Regions from separate parts of the Nonomuraea sp. NPDC051941 genome, predicted to be linked through region 1. Evidence: riboswitches for the same ligand, from Rfam matches in the RefSeq annotation. Region 1 holds a riboswitch; the other holds the start of a gene.
What was found. A riboswitch is a leader RNA that binds a small molecule or an ion and turns the genes downstream of it on or off. The one in region 1 is predicted to bind glycine.

Region 1 (7,132 bases):
TCGGCTCCATCTCGGTGGTCGCGTTCAGCTTCATCGTGCAGGAGCCGAGCGGGATCATGGAGCGGTCGAGCGCGATGTCCTTGTCCTGCAGCTTGCGCAGGTAGCGCAGCATGGCGGTCTCGGAGCGGTGGCTGTGGAAGACCGGGTGGGTGAGGTAGCCGGACTCGCGCGCCAGCGAGGCGGGCAGCGCGTCCGCGTCCAGGGCCACGTCGGCCCGCTCGACGCCGAAGGCGGCCCACACCTTGGCGACCTCGGCGGCGCCGGTCTTCTCGTCGCAGGAGATCGACACGTGGTCGTCGTCGACCCGCCAGAGGTTCACGCCCTGCTCGACGGCGGCGGTGACCACCTCGGCGGCCCGGCCGGGCACGCGTACGAGCACGGTGTCGAAGAACTCGCGGTGCACGACCTCCAGGCCCGCCTGGCGCAGCCCATCGGCCAGGGCCACGGCGTGGCGGTGCGCCCGGTGGGCGATCCGGCGCAGCCCCTCGGGGCCGTGGTAGACGGCGTACATGCTCGCGATGACGGCGAGCAGGACCTGCGCGGTGCAGATGTTGCTGGTGGCCTTCTCGCGGCGGATGTGCTGCTCGCGGGTCTGCAGGGCCAGCCGGTACGCGGGGTCGCCGTCGGCGTCCACCGACACGCCCACCAGGCGGCCGGGGAGCTGGCGCTGCAGGCCCTCGCGTACGGACATGTAGGCCGCGTGCGGCCCGCCGAACCCGAACGGCACCCCGAACCGCTGCGAGGAGCCGATCGCGATGTCGGCGCCCAGCTCGCCGGGCGCGGCCACGAGGGTGAGGGCCAGCAGGTCGGCGGCGGCCACGACGAGCGCGCCCGCCTCGTGCGCGGCGGCGGCCACGGCGCGGAAGTCGCGCAGCCGCCCGGACGCGCCCGGGTACTGGACGAGCACGCCGAAACACTCGGGCAGCCCGCCCTCGAGGGAGTGCTCCACCAGCGTGATGCCCAGGGGCTCGGCCCTGGTGGCGAGCACGGCCTTGGTCTGCGGCAGCGCGTCGGCGTCCACCACGAACACGCTGCTCTTGGACTTGCCCGAGCGGCGGGCCAGGGTCATCGCCTCGGCGGCGGCCGTGGCCTCGTCGAGGAGGGAGGCGCCCGCGACGGGCAGGCCCGTCAGGTCGGAGACGACGGTCTGGAAGTTCAGCAGCGCCTCGAGGCGGCCCTGCGAGATCTCCGGCTGGTACGGGGTGTAGGCGGTGTACCAGCCCGGGTTCTCCAGCAGGTTGCGCCGGATGACGGCGGGGGTGATCGTGTCGTGGTAGCCCAGGCCGATCATGGAGGTGAGCACGCGGTTGCGGCCGGCCAGGGCGCGCAGCTCGGCGATGGCCTCGGCCTCGCCGACGGCGGCGGGCAGCTGGAGCCGGTCCTTGGCCCTGATGGCCTCGGGGACGGCCACGGCCACCAGATCCGCCACGGACTCGAAGCCCACGGACTCGAGCATGCGCTGCTGCTCGGTCGCGGATGGGCCGATGTGCCTGGACGAGAACGGCGGAGCTGACAGGTCGGTCATGGACAGTGCCTCCCGAGGCTATGGAGACCGGCGCCGTGGCGCGGGCGAGTGCCGGATCTCCCCCTCTGTCAGCGCGGCGACGCCGCGACCTGAGAGCTTCACCCCGGGAATGGGGCTTGCACCGTCGGTGAGGCGCGCCTGGCGGGCGCGCCTGCTTTCCAGAGTTGCCTCACCCGAGCGGTACAGGGTGCCTGAGAGATTCCGGGGAGGGTTGCTCCTTCGGCGCCCTGAGACCCGCGGGTCCCAGGGACTCTCCCGCACGGGGTCATCAGCCTTGCTGTCCTAGATTACAACCCTCCGCGTTACGCATGAATTTCCCCGTCGATGCGTTATGTGCGGATTGCCCGGTGGGCCGCGTCCGGCGGCCCACGGCAGAAGGGGGTGTGCTAGCTGAGGCGCCGCGCGCGGCGACGGCGGGCGAGCTCGTCAGCGGGGTGGTCGGCCGGGACGCTGTCCTCGACCGCCGCTCGTTCCCCCGGCAGCTCCGCGAGGGAGCCCTCGACCTCTCGCCAGACCCGGCCGAGCGCGATGCCGAACACGCCCTGACCGCCTTGGAGCAGGTCTATCACCTCGTCGGCCGAGGTGCACTCGTAGACGCTGACGCCGTCGCTCATGAGCGTGATCTGCGCGAGGTCGGCGACCCCGCGGTCACGCAGATGCTGGACGGCCGTACGGATCTGCTGCAGCGACACCCCGGTGTCGAGGAGCCGCTTGACGACCTTGAGCACCAGGATGTCCCGGAAGCTGTAGAGCCGCTGGGAGCCCGAGCCCTGCGCGGCTCTTATCGTGGGCTCCACGAGGCCCGTGCGCGCCCAGTAGTCGAGCTGCCTGTAGGTGATGCCGGCCGCCGCGCAGGCCGTCGGCCCGCGGTATCCGATGTCCGCCGGCAGCGACGCCGGCTGTTCGTCGAAGAGCAGGCCCTGCTCTCCGGCACGCTGCCGCGCGCTCTCGCGCCGAACCGGATCTTCCTGGCCGGCCGTCTTTCCCTCGCCGCTGCTGACCGCCACGCGGACCTCCGGCTTTCTCTCATCCCGCGGCCTGATCTGGGGGTTCGTAAAGGGCGACCACGGGTTTCACTTGCACCGTAGGACCGTGACCATGCTCAGTCAACGATCCGGCTCGGCGCGTCGTGAAGCGTAAATGCACCGAAATACCTACCCCGCCCTGCCGAAGTCTTCGGGAGTGATCGTGTCAAGGAACTCTCTGAACTTCTCCACCTCGTCTTCCTGGTCGTCCGGGATGATCACCCCGGCCTCCTGGACGACCTCCTCGCTGGCGAAGATGCGCGCTCCGGTGCGCAGGGCGAGCGCGATCGAGTCGGACGGCCGCGCGCTCACCTCCACGCCGTTGGAGAAGACCAGATCGGCGAAGAAGATGCCGTCGCGCAAGGCGACGATGTTGACCGCTCGCAGGCCGACGCCCAGAGCGCTCAGCACGTCTCGGAAGAGGTCGTGGGTGAGCGGACGCGGCGGTGGCTCCTCCGCTTGGGCCAGCGCGATGGCCGTCGCCTCGGTCATGCCAATCCATATAGGAAGGAACCGCTCCCCGTGTGCCTCCTTGAGCAAGACGATCGGCTGATTTGTGGGCATTTCGACTCGAACGCCCACGACCTCCATCTGCAACACGGGCTGCTCCGTATTCCTGACCGGTCACCCGGCACAGCTGTTTGCGGGTCGCTACTGCTGACTGGCTACTGCAATTCAACGTAACACCCGGCGGGCATGGAATGCGCCTCCGCCTCCCAGCTCGCCAGGGTCTCAACGCCCCAGTACGGACCGGATCCCCGACCGCACAAGGGATGCGTGCAGGTCGAGCAGGAGTGTGGAAAGCTCCCTGGCGACCTCGTCGGCCTCCCCGATGGCGCCGGGGGCCCGCCGTTTGAGTATGGGCGCGACCGCCTGCTCGACGAGCCCGCACTCGCGCTCGGCCGCGGCCTTGACCGCCCGCAGGTGGCGGGCGCGCAGGCCAAAACGGGCCAGCGCGCCGATGCTGCGGGCCACGTTGAGCGCCTCTTCGTCATAGCGCCTGGCCACCGGGGCGAGCAGGCCGTAGTCCTCGAGCTCGGTGAGCGTCTCGTCGTCGATCTCCGCCGCCTCGAGCAGCTCGGCCCGGCTGAGCCGGACCTCCGTCTTCTCCTGTACGGCGCGCGGACGGCCGAAGCTCTCGGCCATCCTGTCCTTGATCACCCGCAGCGGCAGGTAATGGTCGCGTTGCTCGCGCAGGATGAAGCGCAGCTGCTCCACGTGCAGGTGAGTGAACTTGCGGTAGCCGGACGGGCTGCGCTCCGGCTCGATCAGCCCCTCACCCTCCAGGAAGCGGATCTTGGAGATCGTCACATCGGGGAACTCGCCCTGCAGGAGCGCGAGCACCTCCCCGATGCTCATGTGAGAGCGTGCCGCCTGGGAGGTCATGTGACCTCCCGGGACGGCGCGTCCACGAGTCGCTCGCTCGGCTCGATCATGCGCCGGCGTGGGTCCGCATCAGGAAGACGAGGCGGAACTTGCCGATCTGCACCTCGTCTCCGGAGTGCAGGGGAACCTCCTCGATGCGTTCCCTGTTGACGTAGGTGCCGTTGAGGCTGCCCACGTCGCGCACGGAGAACTGACCGCCGGGGTGGCGGTAGAACTCGACGTGGCGGCGGGAGACCGTGATGTCGTCGAGGAAGATGTCGCTCTCCGGGTGGCGCCCGGTCGTGGTGAGGTTCTTGTCCAGCCGGAAACGGCTCCCCTGGTTGGGGCCCCTGGTCACCGTGAGCAGCGCCGTGCCGGGCGGCAGCTGCTCGACCAGAGCCCGCTCCGCCAGGAGCATGTCGCCTGCCTCAGCCTCGTATGCCTCGATTCCCGCGATGGAGATCGTCGACGTGGTGTCCCCGGAGACCTCGGGTCTGGTCAGCGGTGACCCACAGCGGGAACAGAAACGGGCATCCTCGGGGTTGGCGTGCCCGCACTGCGTGCAGTAGACGCTCGGCATCGATCGGCTCGGCCTCCTACCGCGAAGACGCGGCGACGGTGCTCAAAGACGCGCCTCGCTTCGCTTTTTCAAGTTTGCGAATGCCGCAAGATACGCTGATCAGCGGCAAAGGTCAAGGCGGGGCACTGGACTGTGGTTTGGACGCAGACAAAGTTACCGCCGCTTCCGCCCCGTGGTCCATGCCGCCGCGCGTTTCTACATTACGATCTTGCGGCACTGTCTGGGCACGTCAACCCTAATGGCTTTTTTCCTCACCCTCCGCGACGATTGTTCACATGGCGGCCTGCTCCACGATGCGGGCCCACCGTTCGAGCAGGGCCTGGGCGCCGTCCATGTCGCCCGCCTCGGCCCACAGATCGGTCACGGGCTCGGTGGCCGCGGGCAGCACGAGCACCCAGCTCCCGTCGTCGTGGGCCACCCGCACGCCGTCGGTGGTGTCGATGCGCCGGCCCTCGTGCTCGGCCTCCGCCGCCTCGATGACCGAGCGCATGACGGCCCCCTTGGCCGCCCACGGCGTGGGGATCGTGCGCTTGAGCATCTTGACCTCGGGGATCCTGGCGTCGATCTGGCTGAGCGACAGGCGGGTGCGGGCCACCAGCCCGAGCAGGCGCATGAACGAGGCCAGCCCGTCGATGGCCGGGCTGAACTCCGGCACCACGAAGCCGCCGCGCCCGTCCGCCGCGAAGATCATGTCGGGGCCGGCGGCGGCCGAGGTGAGGGCGTCGAGCGCGGTGGAGGTCCACTGCACCTGTACGCCGTGGAAGCGGCAGACCTGCTCGGCGACCCTGGTCGTGGTGACCGGCAGGGCCACCTGGCCGCCCCTGCGCTCGGCGGCGACGAGGTCGAGGACGACGAGCAGGGAGCGTTCGTCGTTGATGAGCTGGCCCATCTCGTCCACGAGGGCGATGCGCTCGCCCACCGGGTCGAAGCGGACCCCGAACGCCGCCCGTGACGAGCTGACCAGCTCCGACAGGCGCTGCAGGTCGCGGCGGCGCTCGGCGAGCGTCTCGGTGGGCGAGACGTCGTCGAGGCGGGCGTTGACGGTGAGCACCTCGACCCCGACGCGGCCGAGCAGCGTGGGCAGCACCAGCGAGGAGGTGCCCCCCGCGCAGTCCACGACGACCTTCATGTCCCTGACGTCGCCCACGTCCACGTGCCGCAGGAGCTCGTGGGTGTAGTCCTCGACGGCCCTGGCCGGATACGTGAGCTCGGCGATCTCCCCCGGGAACGCGCGCCGGAACTCCTGCCGGGAGAAGACCCGCTCCAGCTTGCGCTGCGCAGCCGGGGGCAGGTCAGCGCCGCGGCCGTCCATGATCACGATGTCCACGCTCTGCGGATCGCCCGGGGTGGTGCGCAGGGTGATGCCGCCCGCGGCCGACTCGCGGGCCGTGTGGAAGCGCGTGACCGGCAGCGGGGCGGCCTCCAGGTCCAGGACGTTGATCGCGCCCGCGGTGAGCGCGCCGATGACGGCCCGCTTGAGCGCCCTGGCGGCCAGGGAGCAGTCGCGGGAGGTGACGACGTACTCGCCCTTCTTGAGCGTGGTGGCGTACGCGCTGGCCAGCCGGACGCACAGCTCGGCGGTGATCTCGACGTTGACCAGGCCGCTGACGCCCCTCGGGCCGAACAGGTTGCGCTGGCCGCGCGACTCCCAGATGACGCTGGTGTTGACGACCGCGCCGGCCTCGATGGTCTTGAACGGGTAGACCTTGACGCCGCTGGAGACGTACGCCTCGGGCTCGATGACGCACTCGTCGCCGATGACGGCGTTCTCCTCGATGCGGGCGCCGGCCATGATGTCGGTGCTCTTGCCGATGACGCAGCCGCGCAGGTGGGCGCCGGGGCCGAGGTAGACGTTGTCGTGGACGACCGCGCGGTGCAGGAAGGCGCCCTCGCGGACGACGGCGTTGTTGCCGAGCACGGTGTACTCGCGCAACTCGGCGCCCGCCTCGACCTTGGCGTAGTCGCCGATGAGCAGCGGGCCCTTGAGCACGGCGTCGGGGTCGACCGAGGCCGAGTCGGCGACCCAGACGCCCGGCGAGAGCTCGAAACCGCCGATCTCCAGGTCGACCCGGCCGGACAGGGCGTCGGCCTGGGCCTTGAGGTAGCTGTCGTGGGTGCCGACGTCCTCCCAGTAGCCGTCGGCCACGTAGCCGTAGATGGCGGCGCCGCTGTCGAGGAGGGCGGGGAAGACGTCGGAGGACCAGTCGACGGGCTCGCCCGCGGCGACGGTGGCGAGGACCTCCGGCTCCATGATGTAGATGCCGGTGTTGACGGTGTCGGAGAAGACCTGGCCCCAGGTGGGCTTCTCGAGAAAGCGCTGAACGCGTCCCCCGTCGTCCACGATGATGATCCCGAATTCGAGAGGGTTCGGGACGCGCTTGAGGCCGATTGTCACAAGTGCCGAATTTTCACGATGAAACCGGATCATGTCGGTTAAATCGATATCTGTCAGGGCGTCGCCGGAGATCACCAGGAAACGGTCGTCGCGGAGCCGGTCCTCGGCGTTCTTGACGCTGCCCGCCGTGCCGAGGGGCACGTCCTCGGTGGCGTACTGGAGGCTCATGCCGAGCTCGTCGCCGTCGCCGAAGTAGTTGCGGACGAGCGCCGCCAGGAACTGGAGCGTGACCACCGTCTCGG
Region 2 (7,132 bases), on a different contig from region 1:
CGAGCGGAGCACCCCAGCCCGAAATTTCCCGCCAAAGGCGATATATCCGGCGTCTATGTCGATGCAGGTCCGGATCTCGGCCCGGGGGCTCACCCCGGCCACGGCCGCCTCGGTGAAGTCCAGGTGGGCGGTCGAGTCGATGGCCAGGGTGATGTGCCTGGCCGCGTTCTCGTCCCCGGCCAGTTCGGCCAGCGCGTGCCGGTCGGCCGTCGGGTAGGCCACCAGGATGTCCGTGAACCCGTGGGAGGCCAGCCACAGCGCCTCGGGGAGCGTGAAGGCCATGATGCCGCGGAAGCCGTCCATGGCCAGGATGCGTTCGAGCACGGGGCGGCTGCGGACCGACTTGCTGGCCACCCGGATCGGCTTGCCCGCCGCCCGCCGTACGAGGTCCGCCGCGTTGGCCCGCATGGCCGCCAGATCGAGGATCGCGAACGGCGGCTCGAGGACCGCTGTGGCGCGGTCATAGCGCTGGCGGTCGTCCATATGGGCAGCGTAACGGCATATCGGGCAAATGAATATGAGTGTTGTTCACCTTGTTGGCCGCCCCGTAATGTTCGGGCAAACGGGCGGCGGGGGCGCGGTTCCGGCCCCGGGGGACCCGTGTACGTGTGTCGTTGTGATGACCACGCTTCAGCAGACAGTCCCCGGCGCCGCCGTCCCCGCGCGGCACACCGGGCTGCGCCGGGCGAGCAGGGCGCTCAGGCCGGCGCGAACCCTCCCTGGAGCCCTCGTCGCGCTCACGCTGGCCGCCGGGCTGGGGGCGACGGCGGCCGAGATCGTGTCAGGGCTGCTCGGCCACCGGCTCGGCTGGGTCCCCGTGAACAGACTGGTCGAGCTCGCAAGCAGGACCACCTGGCCCGAGCTGGCCACCGCCGCCGCGGGCATGGTGGGCGCGGGCACGTTCATGCTGCTGCTGGCGATCGTGCCCGGCCAGTCGAGGCTGGTGCCGGTGGAGACGTCCGACCCGCGGACCGTCATCGGCATCACCCGCTCGGGCCTGCGCCGCACGCTCCGCGCGGCCGCCCAGCAGGTGCCGGGGGTGGACCGGGCCCGGGTACGGCTGCGCAGGAGCACCATCGAGGTCACGGTCATGACGGGGACGGAGAGCTCCGGCACGATGCTCAGGCAGGTCGGCACGGCGGTGGGCGACCGGCTGGCGGGCGTGGGCACGCTGGGCACGGGCGAGGTCGTGGTCCGGCTGCGCAGAAAGGGGGCCTGATGCCCGAACGCGCCGAGAGGCCCCGGCCACGCGGAGAGGGGGCCTGATGCCCGAACGTACGGACGCGCAACGGACACCCCCGCGCGGCAAGGGGGCCGCGATGCGGCAGTACGCGGGCAACCGCGTCGGCCTGGCCATCGTGGGCGGCACCCTGCTGGGCCTGGGCGTGTACGCCTGGCTCCGCGGCCACGGCCGCTTCTTCGACCTGCCCGCCACCGCCAAGGTCCTCCCGAACCAGGTCCGCCGGGTGCTGGCCGACGAGCCCTGGCCCCTGTGGGTGCTGGCCCTGAGCTTCCTGCTCCTGTCGCTGGTCTCGCTCCGCTGGCTCCTGCTCAGCCTCGGCTGGGGCCGCCGCGGCGCCCGCAACGGCACGGGCACCGCGATGCTCTTCGTCGGGCTGAAGGGCGTGGAAGGGCTGGGCCGGTCGGCGGTGCGGGTCACCGAGAACGGCCTGCGCGTCACCCTGACGTGCCCGTCCACCGCGGACGTCGGCGCGGTGGTGAGCAAGCTGGACCACGACATCGTCGGCAGGATCCGCCGCGAGGTCCGCGACGACGAGGCGAGCACCGTCGTCCGCCTGCACGTCCGCCGCTGACCCGGCGGCCATCAGGGTGAGGTCAGCACTCGATCACGTTGACGGCCAGGCCGCCGCGTGAGGTCTCCTTGTACTTGTCCAGCATGTCCCGCCCGGTGTCCCGCATCGTCTTGATGGCACGATCCAGCGGCACGAAGTGGCGGCCGTCGCCGCGCAGGGCGATCCGGGCGGCCGTGATGGCCTTGTTGGAGGCCACCGCGTTCCGCTCGATGCACGGGATCTGGACCAGGCCGCCGATCGGGTCGCAGGTCAGGCCCAGGTTGTGCTCGATGCCGATCTCGGCCGCGTTCTCGACCTGCTCGGGCGTGCCGCCGAGGGCCTCCGTGAGGCCGGCCGAGGCCATCGAGCAGGCGGAGCCGACCTCGCCCTGGCAGCCCACCTCGGCGCCCGAGATCGAGGCGTTCTCCTTGAACAGCACGCCGATCGCGCCCGCCGTCAGCAGGAAGCGGACCACGCCCTCCTCGTCCGCGTGCGGGACGAAGCGGGTGTAGTACGTCAGGACGGCCGGGATGATGCCGGCGGCGCCGTTGGTGGGGGCGGTGACGATGCGGCCCCCGGCGGCGTTCTCCTCGTTGACCGCCAGCGCGAACAGCGCGACCCAGTCCATGGCCTGCAGCGGGTCCTTCTCCGCGGGCTCCGACTGCAGGCGGCGGTGGAGCTGGTTGGCGCGGCGCTTGACCTTGAGACCGCCGGGCAGGACGCCCTCCTTGGAGATGCCCCGGCGCACGCACTCCGACATGACCGCCCAGAGCCGCAGCAGGCCCGAGCGGATCTCCTCCTCGGTGCGGCCGAACGCCTTCTCGTTCTCCAGCATCAGCGCCGAGATCGACAGGCCCGTGTTGGAGCAGTGCTTGAGCAGCTCCTCGCCCGTGGTGAACGGGTAGGGCAGGACGGTGTCGTCCGGCTTGATGCGGTCGGCGCCCGTGGCCTTCTCGTCGACGACGAAGCCGCCACCCACCGAGAAGTAGACCTTCTCCCTCAGCTGCCCGCCGTCGGCGTCGTACGCGGTGAAGCGCATGCCGTTCGGGTGCTCGGGCAGCGAGATCTTGCGCTCGAAGACGAGGTGCTCGCCCACGACGAAGCGGATCTCGTGCGTCCCGTACAGCTTGACCGTGCCCGACTCGCGCATCTCGGCCAGGCGGCCGTCGATGGAGTCGACGTCGACGAGCTCGGGCTTCTCGCCGGACAGGCCGAGCAGGACCGCCTTGTCGCTGCCGTGGCCCTTGCCGGTCAGGCCGAGCGAGCCGTACAGGATGGCCTCGACCCGCGCGACCCGGGAGAGCAGGCCGTCGTCGTGCAGCCCGCGGGCGAACTTGTGCGCGGCCGCCATCGGGCCTCCCGTGTGGGAGCTCGACGGGCCGATGCCGATCTTGAAGAGGTCGAAGACGCTGATCGCCATTGATGGCGCCTTTCATGCTGGTGCCGGGGCCCGTCGCAGGGCCCCGGCAAAAGGTCAGGAATCGCCTGAGGTGAGTGCCTTGTACTCCTCGGCGGAGAGCACGTCCTCGGCGTCGCCCTCGACGCGCACCCGGAACATCCAACCGTCGCCGTACGGGTCACTGTTGACCAGGCTCGGGTCGTCGACCACGGCCTGGTTCACCTCGACGATCTCACCCCCGACGGGGGTGTAGATCTCGTTCACCGACTTGGTCGACTCCACCTCGCCGATGGAGTCGCCCGGCTCGACGGTCGAGCCGACGTCGGGGAGCTGCACAAAGACGACGTCACCAAGAGATTCGGCGGCGAAGGCCGTGACGCCGATGGTCACGGTGAGGCCGTCGTCGAGGCCGGCCACCCACTCGTGCTCCTTGGTGTAGCTCAGGTCGTCAGGGATGTTGCTCACTTGTTCCTCCTGTAGAAGGGCAGCTCTACCAGGTCCATAGGTTCATGGCTGCCCCGGATGTCCACGGCCAGGCCTGACTCGGCCTCGGTGTCCACGTAGGCCATCGCGATGGGCCTGCCCAGGCTCTGGGAGGGCGCACCGCTGGTGACCTCGCCGACGACGGCGCCGTCTTTGGTGACCGGGTAGCCGTGGCGCGGCACCCGGCGTCCCCGCGCGACCAGGCCGACGAGCCGGCGCCGGGGCGGGTCGTCCTTGATCGCCTCGAGCGCCGACCGGCCGACGAAGTCGCCCGGCTTGTCGAATTTCACCACTCTGCCCAGCCCCGCGTCGAACGGGGTCAGTTCGACGCTCAGTTCGTTGCCGTAGAGCGGCATGCCGGCTTCGAGCCTGAGGGTGTCGCGGCTGGACAGGCCGGCGGGCTTGAGGCCGTGCGGCTCGCCCGCCGCCATGAGCGCGTGCCAGAGCGGAACCGCGTCCTGGTTGGCGACGAACAGCTCGAACCCGTCCTCGCCGGTGTAGCCGGTGCGGGCGATCAGCGCCTGCCGCCCGTCGACCAGGTCGGGCAGGCCCGCGTAGTACTTGAGCCCGTCGAGGTCGGCGTCGGTGAGCGTGGCGAGGATCTCCTGGGACCGGGGCCCCTGTACGGCGATCAGCGCGTACTGGTCCGACCGGTCCTCGACCAGCACGTCATACGCCTTCGACCGCTCAATCAGCTCTTTTGCCACTTTTTCGTAGTTCGAGGCGTTTGCCACGACCATGAACTCGTCGTCGTCGAGCCGGTAGACGATGAGGTCGTCGAGCACCCCGCCCCGCTCGTTGACGATCATCGTGTATCTGGCCCGCCCGGTCGCCAGCGCCGACAGGTGGCCGACCAGCGCGTAGTCGAGCGCCTGCCCGGCCTGCGGCCCGGTCAGGAAGATTTCGCCCATGTGGGAGAGGTCGAACAGCCCGGCCGCCTGGCGAACGGCGTTGTGCTCCGCGGACTCGCTCCCGTACCGGAGCGGCATGAGCCACCCGGCGAAGTCGGTGAGCGTGGCGCCGAGGCTCTCGTGAACGTCTCGTAGCGGTGTTGGTCGGGACATTTGTCGCACCTCTGGACAGGATTGGATGCCAGCATCCTCCCCCTCTGTCATCGATGCCTGAGAGCTTCGCCCGAGTTTTGCCGGACTTTCACCTTCGGCGAGGCCCCGCGGGCCTGCTTTCCAGAGGTCACCATAGGCCGTGCGGTCCTTTGCCTTGAGAGGTTTGCGGGGAGGGCTTGCTCCTTCAGGGACCCTGACCGGCTGTCAGGGCACTCTCCCGCACGGTTTCGCCGGTGATGTCCGTCAGCCTAGTGCCGCGATGGGGTTGTTGTCGCGTTCTGAGGACTCATGAACCACTCCGGGGGTCGCCGACGTCGAAGGGGTATGAATCGGCGAACGGCGGCCCTCGGCCTGCTGACCACCCTGGCCCTGGCGGGCTGCGGCGCGTCGGAGGCGGCGGCCCCACCCCGGTACGAGGCCAGCCTGACGGTGCTCGAAGGCGGCGGTCACGGGCCGCAGCTGTGCATGATGATCATGGAGTCGCTGCCACCGCAGTGCGGCGGTCCGGACGTCGTCGGCTGGGACTGGAACAAGGTGGATCACGAGTCGCAGGGCGGCGTGAAGTGGGGCGACTACCGCGTCGTAGGCACCTGGGACGGCGCCCGGCTGACGCTCACCGAGCCGCCCGGCCCGTCCGCGAAGGCGGCCCCTGCTCGTCAGGTGGACTTCACCAGCCCGTGCCCGGCGCCGGAGGGCGGCTGGCGGCCCGTCGATCCCGCCAGGGCCACGCAGCAGGCGATGGAACAGGCGATGTCGCGGGCCGGCGCGGTCGAGGAGTTCGCGGGCGCCTGGATCGACCAGAGCTACATGGAGGGCAAGCCCGCGGAGTCACCCGAGGCCAACGACCCGCTGCGGCTGGTGCTCAACCTGAAGTTCACCGGCGACCTGTCCGGTCGTGAGGCGTGGATCCGCGAGGTGTGGGGCGGCGCGCTGTGCGTCAGCGGCGCGGCGCGCAGCGAGAGCGAGTTGCGGGAGATCCAGCGGGAGGTCGAGGCCGAGCTGGGCGGCGCTCTCGTCTCGGCCTCGACCAACGTGCTGCGCAACCAGGTGGACGTGCTGGTCTGGGTGGCCACCGACGAGCAGCGCCGCGGCATCGAGGCCAAGCACGGCGCCGGAGCCGTGGCGCTGGACGGCGTGCTCAAACCGGTGGCGTGAGGCGCTCCGGCTGATCAGCAGGCCTCGACGAGTGCCTCGAAGAGGGCGCCGTCCTCGGCCGCCTCGGGGTGCCACTGCACGGCCACGGCGAAGGGGGCCGAGTTCAGCTCGACCGCCTCGATCGTGCCGTCGCCGGCGGTGGCGGTGACCGTGAGGCCGGGTGCGAGCCGGTCGATGGCCTGGTGGTGGTAGTGGGGGACGGTCACGGGCTCCGTGCCCAGCGCCTTGGCCAGGCGGCTGCCGGGGACGGGCGTGACGGGCAGCGGGCCGAACCGGCCGGGGGCGGGGGAGTGGCCGGTGTGCCCCACGACCTCGGGGAGGTGCTGGTGGAGGCTGCCTCCGAGGGCGACGTTGAGCACCTGGAGGCCACGGCAGATGCCGAGGTACGGCAGGCCGGCGTCGAGGGCCGCCGCGATCAGCCCAAACTCCGCCTCATCCCGAAATTTGCGGATATAGCCGGTTTGATCTCCAGGCTCCTGCCCGTACCGGGCCGGGTCGACGTCCCCGCCACCGGCCAGGATCAGGCCGTCCAGGCGGCCGACGACCTGCGCGGGTTCGCCGGCCGGCGGCAGCACGATCGGCTGCCCGCCGGCGCGTACGACCTGCTCCACGTACATGTACGGCAGGAGCGCCACGGTCATGTCCCAGACCGTGAACTTCGCCGGCTCCACGTACGACGTGATGCCGATGACGGGACGCTGCACGATATGACCCCCGAGAAACCAGACCGGACCAGAGCTAGAGCGGCGTGACGTAGGCGCCGGAGATGCCCCCGTCCACCAGGAACTCACTACCGGTGATGAACGACGCGTCGTCGCTGGCCAGGAACGCCACCGCCGCCGCGATCTCCGAGGCCTCGGCGAAGCGCCCGACGGGGATGTGCACCAGCCGCCGCTGCGCCCGCTCCGGGTCCTTGGCGAACAGCTCCTGCAGCAGCGGCGTGTTCACCGGCCCGGGGCACAGCGCGTTCACCCTGATGCCCTCCCGGGCGAACTGCACGCCCAGCTCGCGTGACATCGCCAGCACGCCGCCCTTGGACGCCGTGTACGAGATCTGCGAGGTCGCCGACCCCATGACGGCCACGAACGACGCGGTGTTGATGATCGAGCCCTTGCCCTGCCGTCGCATGTACGGGATGGCGTGCTTGCAGCAGAGGTAGGCGCTGGTCAGGTTCACCTCCTGGACCCGGCGCCAGGCGTCGATGCCGGTCTCCAGGATCGAGTCGTCGTCGGGCGGCG

Region 2: linked by a shared signal. The riboswitch ahead of gcvT (glycine cleavage system aminomethyltransferase GcvT) and the one ahead of gcvP (aminomethyl-transferring glycine dehydrogenase) in region 1 are both predicted to bind glycine.

The regions. Positions count from the first base shown of each region.
Region 1 is NZ_JBIUCF010000012.1:158,849-165,980, reverse strand. Features, by position in the region: gene gcvP (aminomethyl-transferring glycine dehydrogenase) at 1-1,525, opposite strand, end outside; glycine riboswitch at 1,694-1,793, opposite strand; gene ACIHFD_RS21670 (MerR family transcriptional regulator) at 1,912-2,532, opposite strand; gene ACIHFD_RS21665 (bifunctional nuclease family protein) at 2,680-3,150, opposite strand; gene ACIHFD_RS21660 (MerR family transcriptional regulator) at 3,283-3,936, opposite strand; gene ACIHFD_RS21655 (FHA domain-containing protein) at 3,983-4,495, opposite strand; gene ACIHFD_RS21650 (sugar phosphate nucleotidyltransferase) at 4,767-7,132, opposite strand, start outside.
Region 2 is NZ_JBIUCF010000014.1:173,019-180,150, reverse strand. Features, by position in the region: gene ACIHFD_RS24370 (amino acid deaminase/aldolase) at 1-483, opposite strand, end outside; gene ACIHFD_RS24365 (DUF6286 domain-containing protein) at 620-1,219, shown strand; gene ACIHFD_RS24360 (hypothetical protein) at 1,266-1,814, shown strand; gene ACIHFD_RS24355 (L-serine ammonia-lyase) at 1,837-3,213, opposite strand; gene gcvH (glycine cleavage system protein GcvH) at 3,268-3,657, opposite strand; gene gcvT (glycine cleavage system aminomethyltransferase GcvT) at 3,654-4,739, opposite strand; glycine riboswitch at 4,872-4,969, opposite strand; gene ACIHFD_RS24340 (hypothetical protein) at 5,064-5,894, shown strand; gene ACIHFD_RS24335 (gamma-glutamyl-gamma-aminobutyrate hydrolase family protein) at 5,909-6,598, opposite strand; gene ACIHFD_RS24330 (3-oxoacyl-ACP reductase) at 6,633-7,132, opposite strand, start outside.